One region of the Exiguobacterium sp. H66 genome, then DNA from elsewhere that is predicted to be linked to it. Evidence: riboswitches for the same ligand, from Rfam matches in the RefSeq annotation. Region 1 holds a riboswitch; each other region holds the start of a gene.
What was found. A riboswitch is a leader RNA that binds a small molecule or an ion and turns the genes downstream of it on or off. The one in region 1 is predicted to bind S-adenosylmethionine.
Positions count from the first base shown of each region.

Region 2: it holds a riboswitch for S-adenosylmethionine, as region 1 does, so the genes downstream of both, KNP88_RS09350 (alpha/beta hydrolase) here and KNP88_RS05490 (methionine ABC transporter ATP-binding protein) in region 1, are expected to answer to the same signal.
Region 3: it holds a riboswitch for S-adenosylmethionine, as region 1 does, so the genes downstream of both, KNP88_RS08445 (LLM class flavin-dependent oxidoreductase) here and KNP88_RS05490 (methionine ABC transporter ATP-binding protein) in region 1, are expected to answer to the same signal.
Region 4: it holds a riboswitch for S-adenosylmethionine, as region 1 does, so the genes downstream of both, msrA (peptide-methionine (S)-S-oxide reductase MsrA) here and KNP88_RS05490 (methionine ABC transporter ATP-binding protein) in region 1, are expected to answer to the same signal.

Region 1 covers NZ_JACSMQ010000002.1:430,257-434,334, reverse strand. Annotated here, with positions in the region: gene KNP88_RS05495 (methionine ABC transporter permease) at 1-547, opposite strand, end outside; gene KNP88_RS05490 (methionine ABC transporter ATP-binding protein) at 537-1,550, opposite strand; SAM riboswitch class I at 1,634-1,740, opposite strand; gene KNP88_RS05485 (aminotransferase class I/II-fold pyridoxal phosphate-dependent enzyme) at 1,803-2,990, opposite strand; gene KNP88_RS05480 (alpha-glucosidase) at 3,157-4,078, shown strand, end outside.
Region 2 covers NZ_JACSMQ010000005.1:13,112-17,189, reverse strand. Annotated here, with positions in the region: gene KNP88_RS09365 (type B 50S ribosomal protein L31) at 1-26, shown strand, start outside; gene KNP88_RS09360 (DedA family protein) at 62-712, opposite strand; gene KNP88_RS09355 (thymidine kinase) at 895-1,512, shown strand; gene KNP88_RS09350 (alpha/beta hydrolase) at 1,695-2,453, opposite strand; SAM riboswitch class I at 2,514-2,616, opposite strand; SAM riboswitch class I at 2,832-2,936, shown strand; FMN riboswitch at 3,088-3,232, shown strand; gene ribD (bifunctional diaminohydroxyphosphoribosylaminopyrimidine deaminase/5-amino-6-(5-phosphoribosylamino)uracil reductase RibD) at 3,392-4,078, shown strand, end outside.
Region 3 covers NZ_JACSMQ010000004.1:100,555-104,632, forward strand. Annotated here, with positions in the region: gene KNP88_RS08430 (DUF817 domain-containing protein) at 1-283, shown strand, start outside; gene KNP88_RS08435 (DUF2325 domain-containing protein) at 376-1,644, shown strand; gene KNP88_RS08440 (DUF975 family protein) at 1,712-2,386, shown strand; SAM riboswitch class I at 2,578-2,682, shown strand; gene KNP88_RS08445 (LLM class flavin-dependent oxidoreductase) at 2,755-3,813, shown strand; gene KNP88_RS08450 (ATP-grasp domain-containing protein) at 3,810-4,078, shown strand, end outside.
Region 4 covers NZ_JACSMQ010000007.1:128,273-132,350, forward strand. Annotated here, with positions in the region: gene KNP88_RS12260 (Crp/Fnr family transcriptional regulator) at 1-359, shown strand, start outside; gene KNP88_RS12265 (DMT family transporter) at 372-851, shown strand; gene KNP88_RS12270 (ribonuclease FAU-1 family protein) at 874-1,419, shown strand; gene msrA (peptide-methionine (S)-S-oxide reductase MsrA) at 1,910-2,440, opposite strand; SAM riboswitch class I at 2,548-2,654, opposite strand; gene KNP88_RS12280 (M20 metallopeptidase family protein) at 2,725-3,897, opposite strand; gene KNP88_RS12285 (putative quinol monooxygenase) at 3,986-4,078, shown strand, end outside.

The sequences.
Region 1 (4,078 bases):
ACCGGATCGCGAGGTCACCAATTCCGCCGCCACCGACGATCCCTGCCATCGCTGAGAATCCGATCAGGCTGATCAAGGTCAACGTCAAGCCTTGAATGATTCCGGGCAATGCTTCCGGAAGGAGAACACTGATAATGATGCGAAGCGGTTTCGCCCCGCACGCTTCTGCTGCTTCAATCAAACCGGGCGGAATCTCACGGAGTGAGGTTTCGACGAGTCGGGCGAGAAACGGAATCGCGGCGACGCTCAAGCTGACCGAGGCGGCAGCAGGACCGATCGTCGTCTTCGTGATGAGTTGCGTCAATGGAATCAAAGCAACGAGTAGGATGATGAATGGTAACGAGCGGACGATGTTGATGGCGAAGTCCAACGTCGTTCGAATGAAGACGTTTTGGAAAAAGAGTCCGCGGTCGGTGATGAATAATAAAATCCCGAGTGGAATTCCGATGATAATGGCGAAGGCGAGTGAAATGCCAACCATGAAGGCCGTCTCTCCGAGTGCTTTCGTTAAGTCGGGAAGCATTGTCGTAAACCGGTCAAGCGACATCTTGAATCACCTCGATTGCGTGCAACTGTCCCTCGAGCCAGGTTAAGGCACGATTCACGTGCAGTGTCGGTCCCGTCAAACTGACGATTAAGACGCCAAACGCGACGTCCTGAATGTAGTCGACCTTCCCATGTAGGATGCTGACTGCGATATCGAATTGTTTGATGGCTTCAGATAAGGTACTCTCACCTGTTTTTTCACCCATGAACTGAAGTCGAATGACTTTGCCGGGTGTCGTCCGTAAAATCCGTTCCGGTAACTCGATTTGGAGTGCCGTATCGACGTAATGTTTTGTGACCGGATGTTCGGCTTGACTAAATATGGCGTAAGTCGAAGCGACTTCGACGACTTCACCGTGCGCCATGACGGCAACGCGGTGACAAATTTGTTTGACGACGTCGATTTCGTGGGTGATGAGGATGATCGTCAAACCGAGCCGGGCGTTCAAATCTTTCAGTAAATCGAGAATCTGGAGCGTCGTCACGGGATCGAGCGCTGATGTCGCTTCGTCACAGAGTAAGATGTTTGGATTGTTGGCGAGCGCTCGTGCGATGCCGACGCGTTGTTTTTGTCCACCACTGAGTTGGCTCGGATAGTTCGTCTCGAATCCTTCGAGTCCGACGAGTGCCGTTAATTCTTGAATCCGTTTCGGGAACTCACGCCGTTTGACACCGGCAGCCTTTAAGGCGAACGCGATATTGTCGGCAACGGTGCGGGACTGAATCAGTTGAAAGTGTTGAAAGATCATACCGACCCGGAGACGGAGTTTGCGGAGAGACGTTTTGGAGACACGTGATAGATTGGCTCCGTCTACTATGACCGTACCGCTCGTCGGTGTCTCGAGTCCGTTAATCAACCGTAAGAGTGTACTTTTTCCGGCGCCGGATTCACCGATGATGCCGAAGATTTCCCCTTGTTCAATCGTTAAGTTGACATCGTTTAATGCAAAAATCGGTGTGCGGTCACGGACAAATTGTTTTGTGATGTGTGCGAACTCAATCATGATGTTTCCCTCCCGATACAAAAAAATCGCTTTTTTCCAGTTAGAGAGCAACCAGAAAAAAGCGACGAAGTGTAGAATTTCGTAACTTATCTCTCAGAACAAAAGAAGTTCTGTAGGATGTGGCACCGTTCCATTACTGGTGGTTGCCGGACGTCGTTGGGCCTAATCCCTCGGTCGCTCTCGATAAGTAGCTATGCTGTTGGGATTTACTTTAACGGAAATGATTCCCATCTGTCAAACGTTTTTTCAGAATTATTCGGCAACGGCGGTTTGGAACAACTGAAGGGTCCCGATTCGTTTGACGGCCTCGACGAGCCGGTCGACATCGGCAATCAGACTGATTCGGACGTAGCCTTCACCATACGTACCGAAGAAGTGACCCGGTGTCACGGCGACGTGCGCTTCGTCGAGCAGATGATCGGTGAAGCTTTGGGACGTGAAGCCGGACGGAACAGGGAGCCAGACGAAGAACGAACCACCCGGAACCGGTCCTGCCCAGCCGATTTCGTTTAAGGCACCGAACAACGCATCACGTCGCGTCTCATACAAGGCACTCAGTTCACGAACACATGTCTGATCGCTTGAAAGTGCGACCGTCGCTGCATGCTGGATCGGTGTGAAGGCACTGACGTAAAGGTGTTCCTGGTATGTTTCGATGCTCGCGATGACGGACGGATTACCGATTGCAAAGGCAATCCGGAAGCCGGACATGTTGAACCGTTTAGAGAGTGAAAACAACTCAATCCCGACATTCTTAGCGCCTTCCGTCTGGAGGAAACTCCGCGTCGGACCATCGAAACTGATCCCGCCGTACGCTAAGTCATGGACGACGCAAATGTCATGTGCATCAGCGAACGCGACCGTCTGTTCAAAAGCCGCTGCCGTCGCTGTCGCACCGGTCGGATTACTCGGATAGTTGAGGAACAACATCCGGGCTCGTTCGACGTCAAGCGAATCGAGGAGATCATAGTCAGGCAAAAAGCTATTTTCAGCGAGAAGCGGAAGCGTGATCGGATACGCACCGGCAAGTGCTGCGCCCGATAAGTAATCCGGGTAACCAGGGTCCGGGACGATGACCCCTTCACCGGGATTGACGATCGTCTGCGGAAGGGCGACGATGCCGGCCTTACTTCCGAGTAAAATCGCGACTTCTGTCGCCGGATCAACCGACACGCCAAATTCTGATTCATAAAAATTAGCGACGGCCTGTTTTAAGAAATCATGTCCGCGAAACGGGGGGTACTGGAGATTACTTGCATCATCGATGGCTTGTTTTAAAGCATCGAGAATATGTACGGGTGTCGTTTGGTCCGGCGTTCCTTGACCAAGGGTGATGACGTCGTGTCCTGCGGCTTTGACGGAACCGATCCGTTGGGCAAGTTCTGCGAAGACGGGATCGGGCAAGCGATCGATGGCGATCGATGGGGCGAAATGTTTCATCTCTGTTCCTCCTTCAGGTATTGTCGTCAAGAATAGCGAATTTTCAGTCAAAATGAAAGAGGTTTTTTAAAATTCCTTAAAAATTAGAAGAACATTCCAATTTCAGACGATGTTCTTGATACACTAGACAAGTAATCGATCGACTACTAGACGGGAGATGGAAAAGATGAATCGGACCTGGTGGAAAGAAGCCGTCGTTTATCAAGTGTACTGGCGGAGTTTTAACGACTCGAATGGAGACGGGATGGGGGACTTGCGGGGCGTGATCGAAAAGCTCGACTACATCGCCTCACTCGGGGTGGATGTCATTTGGCTTAACCCCTGTTATACATCACCTGATATCGACAACGGTTACGACATCGCTGACTATTACGGCATCATGGAGAAAGCCGGCACGATGGCAGATTTGGACCAGCTGATTGAATCGGCGCATGCGCGCGGCTTAAAAATCATTCTCGATCTTGTCGTCAATCACACAAGTAATCAACATCACTGGTTTGAGGAGTCGCGCCGTGATCAAACGAATGATAAGTCAGATTGGTACATTTGGCATGACGGGGAAAAAGAAACACCACCAAACAATTGGCGGTCGTATTTTGCGCCGAGTCCATGGACATGGGATGAAGGACGGCAACAGTACTATTTTCATTCGTTTGCTTCAGAACAACCTGATTTGAACTGGGAACAGCCTGCCGTCCGTCAAGCTGTCTACGCGATGATGCGATGGTGGATCGACCGAGGCATCGATGGTTTCCGGATGGATGTCATTAACTTGATTAAAAAACGAGCGGCGTTTGACGATGTGGAGGATCCGTTTGACTTGTCCTACTTAGGCAATCAACCGGGAGTCCATGAATTTTTACAGGAGATGCATCAGGAAGTTCTTGCGGGGAAAGACTTGTTTACGGTCGGGGAGATTCCGTTTGTCGGTCCCGATGACGGGCTGTTATATGTCAGTGAAGAACGTCAGGAGTTACAGACGTTGTTTCATTTCGAAGTCGCCGATGACATGGAAGAAATGGACCTACTGCGGTACAAACAGATTCAAAAACGGTGGTATGATGCGCTGTACCCGAAAGGCGTCGCTT
Region 2 (4,078 bases), on a different contig from region 1:
TCAACAAAAAATACGGCCGCAAGTAATTGCGACCTATCCATTAAAAAACAGCCTGTCTCCATCACTGGAGCAGGCTGTTTTTGTATAGACTGAACTGGGCGCGATAGGTAAGGTAAGTCTTCAACACGAACGATGAGCCGATTGCGCCGGCAATGCCGGTGACGTACGGGAGCAAGTCAGGATTTGTCGCGAATTGTTCGAAGAGACGACTGAAGGAAAAATGTCGGCCGAGGAAAAAACCTGCGCCGAGAAAGACACTAATCCAAATCAAAGCCCCGGTATACGCATAGGCGGCGAAAACCCGAAACGGCATCTTCGAAACACCGGCAAAAAAAGCGGACAGTTGGCGAAGTCCAGGTATGTAGTAACCGATAATCAAGACCGACTTGCCGTAACGAAGAAAGCCGGCTTCTGCTGTGACAATGTGTTTTTCAGAAATGCGAAACTTCGGTCCGATTCGATGAAGCAACGGCATTCCGAGTTTCAGACCAAGCAGGTAGCTGATCGTCATCCCGATACAGCTTCCGGCGTAAGCGGCGAGAATCGTTCCGATTAAGGGTAGATTACCTTGATGCATCCAAAAACCGGACATGATCAGTAACGTTTCATCCGGAACAGGAAGCCCGATGATCCCCCCGGCTAGAAGGATCGCAAGTCCGAATGAACCATATTGATGAAGCACTTCATGTAATATGTGATGGATCGGGAACACCTTCCTTCATAAATTCTTCTTCTATAGTGTACAGGAAATGAGGACTGGTTAAAACGACAAGGTGGGGAATCATGGGAATGAACGGATGGATTTTTGATTTCGAGAAGTCAACTCTTTTCCTTATATTCGATTCGGGCTATACTCGTTAAAGTGACTAATTTTAGAGGACGGTGTCTGCAATGATGCATGTAATAAATCAGTATGGTTGGATTGAAGTGATTTGCGGAAGTATGTTCTCTGGTAAGTCGGAAGAACTGATTCGACGCGTTCGCCGGGCTCAGTACGGGAAGTTGCCGGTCCAAGTGTTTAAACCGGCAATTGACGACCGTTATCATGAAGAACATGTCGTTTCGCACGTCGGCAACTCTGTCATCGCGGTACCGATGGCGACGAGCCGTGACGTGTACGCGGCAGTCGCACAAGAGACACAAGTGGTCGCGATTGACGAAGTTCAGTTCTTTGATGATGAAATCGTCGATGTCATCGAGGCCCTCGCGCAGGACGGAAAACGTGTCATCTGTGCCGGACTCGATCAAGACTTCCGGGCGGAACCATTCGGTAAGATGCCGGAACTTCTCGCACGGGCAGAGTTCGTCACGAAACTGCAGGCGATCTGCCTGTCGTGCGGTGACCCGGCATCGCGGACGCAACGTTTAATCGACGGTCGACCTGCCAACTACAATGATCCAATCATTTTAGTCGGCGCGTCAGAGTCGTATGAGCCGCGTTGCCGCCACTGCCATGAAGTGCCGGGGAAATCGCAAGCCCTGCAACAATGGAAGAAACAGCAACAGAACTGATGAAGTAAACGAAGGACTGATTCATCAGTCAGGACAACATCAATCAAATGGCCGATACTCCCATCGTTTCAAGGGAGCATCGGCCATTTTTTTGCGCATTCATATTGTTTTGGACGGCTTAGTCGATGCTTGAAACACGCATCGAAACAGTCTTCATCCCTTGCTTTCGCGCAGGAAAGACATCAACCGGTGTGGGTCAAACGACTATATTGGTGCACAAAGTGTGTTGCCTCGCGGACAATCGCTTCTTGATCATAATCGAGGGTCGCGACATGATAGGAGTCAAGCAGGCAATAGCTCCGTTTGTCCGTCGAACCGATGACTTGATAAAGGTAATCCGAACTTTCAGGCGGGACGACATGGTCTTCGGCAGAATATAAAATAAGTGTTGGAATCTCGATGGCTGGTAAGAGTGGACGTGTCTGGTCAATCAAGGTCAAAAGTTCCGATGCGCAGACGACAGGGACCTGGTCATAGATGATTTCAAACGCTTCACGTTTAATGTCTGGGGTACTTTCTTTTAAGTAGCGTGGACAGTCTTCAAAAGATAATGCTTCATAGGCAGGAATCGCTAGTGCTGCATTGATCGTAATCAATCCGTTAGCAGGTAATCCTTCCGCGACGAGTGCAAGGGCAAGTGTCGCACCCATCGATTGTCCGGCGATGAAAATGGACGAACAATGATTGGTTAAGACGTCGAACCCTTGGCGGAGGCTTTGTTTCCAATCTTCGGCAGTCGACGCTTCGAAATCACGGATGCTCGTCCCGTGTCCGTCGAGACGCGGGGCATACACGGTAAACCCTTGGGCGGCAAACTGCTCTCCGACAGTACGGACGCTTTGAGGGGTTGCGTTAAAACCGTGAGACAGTAAAATACCGATTGGACCTCGTTCAATCAAAAAAGCTTCTGCGCCAAACAGGACAGGTGATGATGAATTCATAAAGGGTTCCTCCTTCTATTAAAAAACTCGTAGTGCTTTAGGCGCACTACGAGATTCTCGTAAGTATCATCCAAAGCATCGGCTTTGCTGGTCGGAGCACCTTGCATGTTGCAGGTTGCCGTGGGTTCGTAGAGCCAGATCTCTCGCCCACTCTTGATATATCGTATAGGGATTGTCGGAATAATCATTGTGAAGAGGATAGCATTGATTGAAATACGTTGTCAAGACGTCAAAAAGAAGTCGAAATTGATAAACTGGGTAATTTGGTTTAATTTTGAAAATATGGTTGACTTGAGAAAGGAATCCCCGTAGTGTAAGCATTAGATTCACGACATAAGAACGACTTGAAACATCACACATATGAACTTCATACCGTAGCACTTATCGAGAGAGGTGGAGGGACTGGCCCTACGAAACCTCGGCAACAGACTTCTTACGTCGTACTGTGCCAATTCCGTCAGACGTTTGTCTGAAAGATGAGCTGAGCGGATTCTGCCTTAGTGCAGATGGAAGGATCCTTTTCTTTTAAGAGAAGGGTCCTTTTTTTGATGTTTTCCTAAAAAAGAGAATGAAATACAATTCATTTTGTATTTTAGAATGACCTGTGCTAGTCTTGAGCTGTATAACTCAATAACCAGTTCTTCGGGGTAGGGTGAAAATCCCAACCGGCGGTGATGCGATTGATAAATCGATGAGCCCGCGACCTGCAGTGTACGCACTGTGGCTGACTTGGTGAGACTCCAAGGCCGACGGTAAAGTCCGGATGGGAGAAGGACGAAACAATGCGCTTGGTGCCATTTTCTGAAAAAATGTTTTCAGGGAAAGGTCTGTTTCTGTATGTGTAAAAACAGAAACGCGAGACGCTTATTTCGTCAATCCTTCAATCACGACGCCCCCTTTTACAGGAGGCGTCTTTTTTATTGAAAGGAGCGGAAAAAATGGAAACATTCATGAGTTATGCGATGCAACTAGCACACATGTTAAACGGTCAAACGAGCCCGAATCCGAGTGTCGGCTGCGTCATCGTCAAACAGGGGCGGATTGTTGGTTTTGGGGCCCACCGTTATGCGGGAGGACCCCATGCCGAAGTCGAAGCGCTCCTCATGGCAGGTGAAGCAGCACGCGGAGCCGATCTCTACGTGACGCTCGAACCGTGCAATCATCACGGCAAAACACCGCCGTGTACGGAAGCGATTCTAAAAGCCGGCATTGCGCGCGTCTTTATCGCGACAGAGGACCGCCACGCGCTCGTCGCAGGAAGCGGTATCACACGTCTCCGTCAGGCGGGGATTGAGGTTGAAGTCGGGTTGCTAAAAGATAAGGCGGAGGCATTATACGAACCGTTTTGGAAGGCAATCGAACGAAAACGTCCGCATGTCACAGTGAAAGTCGCCCAAACGATGAACGGGACGGTCGCGACGGGTGAACAACGCTTTATCACTTCAGAAGCGGCACGTGCTGACGGACGGCAGTTACGCGGGACACACGACGCGATTCTCGTCGGAAGCGACACGGTGATCATCGATGACCCGGCATTGACATTGCGCAGTTCGACCGGCATCGAACCGGTCCGCGTCATCGTCGATCGGCGGGGGCGCCTGACGGATGAGTTTCAAGTCATGAAT
Region 3 (4,078 bases), on a different contig from region 1:
CATCGTCGTCTTCTTTAAATCGTGGGTCTACTTCCGACTAGAGGATACGGTTTACCGTCTCCCGCTTGTCTTATCATTTTTACTAATTGCCTGGTTCATTTGGCTGGCGGAAAACATCGTCACCTTTTTTAAGGGCTGGGTCTATCCGCATCAGCAAGAGGGGTGGGCACTTGTCGATTTTGGCAAATTATCGTCTTGGTTCTTACTCGTCATCATTACCGTCTTGATTGTCGTCGTCGAAAAATACCGAAGTGACGACTCCGCAGTCGAAGTTAAATCGTAACCCATAACAAAAAAATACCAGGTTGTTTTTTTGCGCGGGTGAAGCATCATGACCTTGCTATAGTTGGAAAAAATAGCAAAGGGGTTTTTAACATGATGCATCACGTAATCGAACGAGCGAAGGAGTTAGTTACAAGCAAACTGAACATCGTCGAGACAGCAGACGACTGGGGTTTGTTACTTGAAGAAATCAACGGAATCGATGAATGGGTCCAGCTGTCGCAGTACTACGCGCCACGTCAAACAACGACGAAACTAGTAGAACGTCCGGAAACACCATCTAGCCTCCCGATCAAAATGATTCAGGAACGGAAGGAAGAAGTTGAACGGACTGTCGAACAACGGTATTCCTATACGTTTGAACGGCAATTAAAGGGTGGCTCGTTACGGGAATGGCCAAACAGTCATGTCTCAGAAAAAGAAATCCGTGACTGGAACCTGGAGCATGGGATGGAAGTCCGTGTCCAAGTCCTACATCAAGATGAGCGCCGGACGTCGCTTGAAATCTTAGCCGTCGTCGCGACGGATCAAGTAAAACCACTTGCAGAGCGAATCGTTTTTGAAAAGTGTATCGTCAAGAACCATGGCATCATCGAAGCGACGATTGACGGTCCACTGCAAGAGGAGACGGGAAAACCGTTCTATTACACGACACCACTCGAAGACATGCGGTTCTTCCAACTGAAAGCAGGTCAACTCGTCGACCTCGTCATGTGGAAAGGTCATCCGGAGACATTGACGATTGTCTGGAAACACGCATTTCATTACGAAGTACCGACCATGACGGAATTACCGGCACGCGACGTATCGAGTGGTTCGCCCGAGTCCGTCACTGCGTCACCTGCAAACAAACAGACGAAAACAGGACGCTACGACAAGATGATGCAACGGAAACCGAAGGCGAAGAAAGTCAAAAAAGAGCGGCGCCTCCGGGAAAAGAAAGTCCAGCAACTCGAACGTCTCGATACGACGACATTACCCGGTCAACCAATCGAATTCGTCGATAAAACGGCACTCGATTTTGCTTCCTACGACGGCATGCGTCTCGTCATCGTCGGTAATGAGCAACAGCGCGCCGTCTACCGCGACTTCTTTGCGGAGACAGGGATTGAATTAATCCATCTTGGCGGTGACGCCCAAGCTGCGAAAAAAATTGCCTGTCTCGCGAAAAAGACAGATGCGATCGTCGTCATCAAAAGTCGCGTCTCCCACGCAGCAGCGGCACATGTTCTCGTGCAAGCAAAAAAGCACGATATTCCGTTTGCGATTGAACGACTCGATGGACGACGCTCTTTGTATACGGCGTGCCAGCAACAACTTGAGAAAGCAATGGTCCAACGTTTACTAAAAGACAAGCGTTAAAAAGTGAAACCTCCTCAAAAATAAACCGTAAAGAAAGGTAGCACTTATTTTTGAGGAGGATCTTTCGATGTCAAAACAATTAAAATTAGCAGCGCGCGAGTCGTTGCAGGGACGATGGGGCTTCATGGCATTAATGATGTTGTTGTTCTTAATCATTCAAGGCGTTCCGAACGGATTTGCGTCCTCACCCGAAGAGGATTTCCAATTTATCGACCTGATTGGTATGCTCTTGACGGTGTTGACCTTACCGGTTGCAATGGGATGGTCATGGCTCGCCCTATCCGTTGCCCGAGACGAGCAGACGAAAGTCGCAGATTTGTTTGAGCCGTACAAAATGTTCTTGAAAGCCATTGGAGTGTCAATCGTCCAAACCTTTTTCTTAGGGCTATGGTTCTTACTTTTCATCATTCCAGGAATCATTAAGTCATTCTCTTACATGTTGACGTATTACATCATTCGGGACGAACCATCGATTGGCATCCTTGATGCCATTACGCGTTCACGCCAAATGATGGATGGACACAAAAAAGAGGCGTTTTTCCTCGTCCTTTCGTTCATCGGTTGGTTCTTGCTCGGAATCATTACGCTCGGAATCGGTTTCCTCTGGATTGGCCCGTACTTCAGCGTCACAATCGCGAAGTTCTATGATCGCGTGCGTGGGGAAGAAGTTTCGACGACTGGTCACCGGACAGCCATGATGGATGCAAATCACAATGACTCACCGTTCGTATCACCAGAATGAATTGATTTTGAACAGCACCATACAAAACAGGGATTGCCATCTTAAACCGATGCGCAATCCCTGTTTTTAGCTTCTAGACAAAGAAGTATCAAGAAACAGAGTGATTTTCCAAATGTTTTTTTAATTCCGATAGGAAAAGAAGGTTTAAAGGTTGCTTTACTCTGCTAAAAGATGTACGCTAATTTCAATTATTCTTATCACGAGAAGTCGAGGGACTGGCCCGACGACACTTCAGCAACCCCGCATGAGCGGAAGGTGCTACTTCCAAGAGGAATTTATTCCTTTGAAGATAAGAGCCGACAGTAGACATTCGTCGCTCTTTTCTAAACGAAAAGAGCGATTTTTTATGCAAAAAGGGGGCAAAGGGGATGGAATACGGATTTTGGTTACCAATCTTCGGAGGTTGGTTACGAAACGTCGAGGATGAACAAATGCCAGCGACATTCGATTATGCGAAACAAGTCGCACAGACGGCAGAACGGATTGGCTTTTCTACGACATTGATTGCAGAATTGAATTTAAACGACATTAAAGGAATAGCCGAACCGAGTCTTGAGGCGTGGACGACGGCAGCGGCGATTGCGGCGACAACGGAACGTTTGGAAATCATGACAGCCGTCCGGCCCGGTTTTCATAATCCGGCGACGACAGCGAAAATGGCGGCGAACCTCGATCAGTTGAGTAACGGACGTTTTACGCTCAACGTCGTTTCGGCCTGGTGGGAGGAAGAAGCCCGTCAATACAATGGGATATTTACAGCCCATGACGAACGATATGCCCGGACGGAAGAATTCGTGACGGTCATGAAAGGATTATGGGCGGACGCATCACCCTACAGTTTTGACGGAGACTACTATCAGCTGGAACGGGCAGAGCTTCACCCGAAACCCGTTCAGCGTCCCGGAATCAAGCTCTACGCTGGTGGTGAGAGTGAGACGGGGAAACAGACGATCGTCAATCACTGTGATGCCTATGTCATGCATGGGGGAACGGTTGATGAAGTCGCGACGAAAATTACGGATATGAAAATCCGCCGCGCGGCGACCGGGAAGCAGCCGCTTGCGAGTTTCGGACTGGCAGCCTATATCATCTGTCGCGAGACGGAAGAAGCAGCGCTCGAAGAATGGCGCCGGATTACGAACGTCAAAGAAGATGGTGCCGGATATGCCGGATATGACGACTTCGTCAGTAAATCGCAACTCGAACAACAGGTCAAACGAAATGATTACTCCGTCTCAAACCGTGGACTGCGTCCGAATCTGATTGGGACGCCGGATCAAATCGCAGAACGGATTCTTGAATTTGAAGCGGTCGGGGTGACGTTGCTCTTGCTCCAATTTTCTCCGCAACTCGAAGAAATGGAACGCTTTGCCCGCGAGGTCATGCCACGCGTCGAAGCGAAACGAAAGGTAGGTCAACTAAAATGACGAAAATTCATATTTTACACGAAAATCAGGAATGGACGGATCATTTAATCAAGCGACTCGAGGAACTCAACTTACCGTATGAACAGTGGCACCTCAACGAAGGGGTCGTCCCGCTCGACGAAACACCACCGGAAGGCGTTTTTTACAGCCGGATGAGTGCCTCGTCCCATACACGCGGACACCGGTATGCACCAGAATTGACGGAAGGGGTCCTCGCTTGGCTCGAAGAACATGATCGGACCGTTTTCAACGGAACCCGTGCGTT
Region 4 (4,078 bases), on a different contig from region 1:
TCTTACGTGAGCACAATACGACGAACACCTTTTTACAATTTTTACTGCGGGTCATTACGACCAAGTGGTACGCCGACTCGAAATCAGCATCATTTCATGTCCTCTATTCGGTCGAAGAACGATTTGCCGGATATCTGTTATCGATTACCTCGGACGTTTCCGACAGTCTGTTTTATCAAGAGATGCGAACGTCGAATCTCCATGACGTCGCCGATTGGCTCGGGACGAGTTACCGTCATTTAAACCGTATCATCTCAACACTTTGTGAAGAAGAAATCTTAGCGAGACGACGCGGGAAAATCATTATTTTAGATGTAGAGCGGATTAAAGAAAAAGCGAACGGAAATAGTTACGAATAAGGAGGGGCTAGTGTGGGACTAGGTATGTTTTGTGCGATTACGGCAGGAATGATGATTAGTTTACAGACGGTATTGAATGCACGGATGAGTCATGCGTTCGGGGCATGGGCGACGACGACCCTCGTCTTTTTTGTCGGGTTCATCGGTTCACTGTTTGCGTTAGTCGTATTTCGGGGTGGCACATTCTCGAACATTCAAACGGTCGAACCGCTTTATTTATTCGGTGGTCTGGTCGGTGTCGGTGTCGTATTTTGTGTGATGCGCGGGATTCAGTTGCTCGGTCCATCGATTGCGATTTCGGTCGTCTTGATTTCGCAACTCAGTTTTGCATTATGTGTCGACTTGTTCGGTTGGTTCGGTTTACCGGAACTTGAGCTTTCGCTCGGACAAGTCGCTGGATTGCTTGTGATGTTAGCCGGTATTTTTGTGTTGAAACGGTATCAAGTCGTAGAAATCGAATCTTCGGATGATTTGTCGAAAAAGGTATCGTAATGGTTGAATGGGGCGTGTGAAGATGCTAAAGCGAAGAGATGGAAAACGTGAGGATTGGAAGCGAATCACCAAGAGAGCGTACGCACAGTCATTAATCGAGACAGAAGAGTTTAAAGGGCATGTAACATTATTGCATGCCATTCAAGTATCGCATCCCTTGAACGTTCATTATGAAAAGGAACATGTCTGTATTTTGGATGATGGTTACATGTGGCTTCAGCAGTTCCCTTCAAATGCACACCATGCTGTCACGACGATGTTCGATGCTGATGGAAATATCGTGCAGTGGTATATCGATATTTGTTTGCAGAGTGGTTTTACTAATGGAAGTCCGTGGTGGGAGGACTTATTTTTAGACATCGTTCTGCTACCGTCTGGTGATATGTACATAATGGATACTGATGAACTGGAAGATGCTTTATCTCAAGGTGTCATTGATAAAAAACAGTATGAGTTAGCATGGGGGGAAGTTGAAACCCTCAAAGCCAAAATTAGTACGGGCGATTTTGAATTGATCAAGTTAGCGCGTCACCATAAGGATACATTAATGAATGTGATGAATAACTAGAGTCGACAGAAATCAAAACCTTTTAGGCTACCTTATCAAAAAGACAATTGAAAACTTTTGACTACATAAGCATGCAGACAAAGGAACGTGGGGGGAAGCTTCTTCCTTTTTCGTTGCTTTCCTCGGGCGAGGCGCAAGCCGTTGCTCCTTGATCCTCACGGACAACGAGCAGGGTCTTGCCAGCCTCTTGGCAGCGCGTGTTCACGCGCTTTTTCCCGTAGGAGTCAACGAAAAACGAAGCTTTCAGGGTGTACCGCAGAGAAAATCATAGAGTAGTGTTAGAGCGCAATCCGTCTCGCATCGCTTGAGAACCGCGAAAAGCAATCGGTCGCGACCCTGCAGCTTTGCTGTAGCGGCGCGGAAGATTGCCGCTTTGAAGACGAGGCGAGACAGGGGAGCGCGAACGGATTGCCTCTTGTTATAGCATATTCACTCTTCATAAGAGTGTATCTACAAACGAAAAGCCCGCACGAAGCGGGCTTTTTTTAGTTTAGACAGATACTTCTTCTTTCCAAGCCACATCGATGAATTCATCGCGACCGGATGCTTTCCGGTCTTTTTTGTAGTGCTCCGGATTCTTTTTGTGGAAGTTTTGATGATAGTCTTCTGCTGGGTAGAAGGCTTGTGCCGCTTCGATTCGTGTGACGATCGGTTGCTTAAAGCGATTGCTCGCAGCAAGCGCGTCACGTGAAGCAATCGCAGCAAGGCGCTGTTCTTCCGTATGATAAAAGATGGCAGGTGCGTATTGTGTCCCACGGTCCTGGAACTGTCCGCCGGCGTCAGTCGGATCCGTTTGCGGCCAGTAAAGTTCGAGTAACCGCTCGTATGAGAATAACGCCGGATCAAATGTAATCTCGACGACCTCCGAATGACCGGTCGTGCCTGTTTTTATTTGTTCGTATGTCGGATTTTCGATTTGTCCTCCTGTATAACCGGAAACAATTCCGTGAATACCGGGCAGTTCTTCGAATGGTGTCACCATGCACCAGAAACAGCCTCCTGCGAATGTTGCTTTTTCCATCTATATCTCGTCCTTTCCGCTGGCGGTAGTCGCCCTATAATCATTCGTGCTCTGACAGCGAGAAAACGAAAACGACTCCTTTGCTTGGTTGCAAAAGGAGTCGTCGCTTTTTATCAACCAAAGCTTGCGCTTTGCTGGTCGTAGCACCTTGCCACTGAAGGCAGGTTGCTGGGACGTCATCGATCCAGATCTCTCAGTCCACTCTTGATAAGTGTTATATGAAGTTGATTAAATTCGTTATCATTGATGTGATAATAGCATCTCTAAAACGACAAAGTCAATCCTTAAGATTCTAAAGCATGAAGGACGGTTGCACCTAAGGCTTTTGCGCCGATGAGCAATGCCTGTTCATCGATTTCATATTTCGGGTGATGTTGCGGATAAATCGTACTCCCATCCGTTTTGGCGGACCCCGTAAAGAAGTAGCTTCCTGGGATACGCTCTAAATAATAGGCGAAATCATCGGCTGCCATCATCGGTTTGAGTTCTTTGACAGATGCCTCACCTAAGAAAGCCGTCGCTTCTTTAACGAGATTTGTTTCTACCGGATGATTCCAAAGGGAAGGATAACCCGTCGTAAAGTCGATGGAATAGCTCGCACCGATTCCGGCACACGTCGTCCGGGCAACCAAATCGACCTGCTGTCGTAACTGGTGACGCAGCGCTTCGTCAAATGTTCGAATTTCTCCGACAATCCGTGCCTCACCAGTAACGATGTTCGGAGCCGTTCCGGCGTGGAATGAACCGATTGCGATGATGGCAGGTGAAAACGGATCAACGCGCCGACTGACGAGGTGTTGGAGATTACAGACGAGTTGTGCCCCGGCGACGAGTGCATCTTGTGTTTTATGAGGGGCTTGCGCATGACCACCCTGTCCGTGGACGACGATTTCGAATTCATCGATGGCGCACAGCGTATGTCCTGCGTGATAGCCAATTGTTCCGACAGGTAAGTCATTTTCGAGATGCGTACCGAAAATTGCATCGACCCCGTCAAGACAGCCGTCTTCAATCATTTGAATGGCACCACCCGGGAAGACTTCTTCCCCGTGTTGATGAATGAATACGATTGTTCCGTGAAGGTCTTCTTGCAGTGCTGTAAAGGCCGAGGCAAGACCGAGTGCAATCGCCGTATGTCCGTCATGTCCACACGCATGCATGACACCCGGATGAATCGAACGGAAGGCGAGATCCGTTTCCTCCTGCAGTGGCAGGGCATCGAAATCGGCCCGAATGGCGATGGTCTTTCCAGGATGTTTTCCTTTGAGGGTCGCGACGATCCCGCTACCACCGACGTTCCTGCGGTAAGGGAGACCAAGCTCATCATAAAATGAGGCGATGGCGTTTGGTGTCCGCACTTCTTGAAAAGAGAGTTCCGGGTGACGGTGCAGATCACGACGTCTTTCAATGATTTGTTGTTCGAGTTGATCGAGTTGAGTGAAGAGTTGCTGTTGCATCATAATCATCCTTTCAGGTTTTTGAGGTATGACTTTCTATAAAACGGGTACAGATAGGAGTAATGAATGATGAGGAGGAAAACAAGTCATGGGAGAAATTATTGTCAACGCGGTCATCACAGTCAAAGCAGGTTTAGCCGATCAAGTCTTTCCGATTTTAAGTACGGTCTACAAAGCTTCA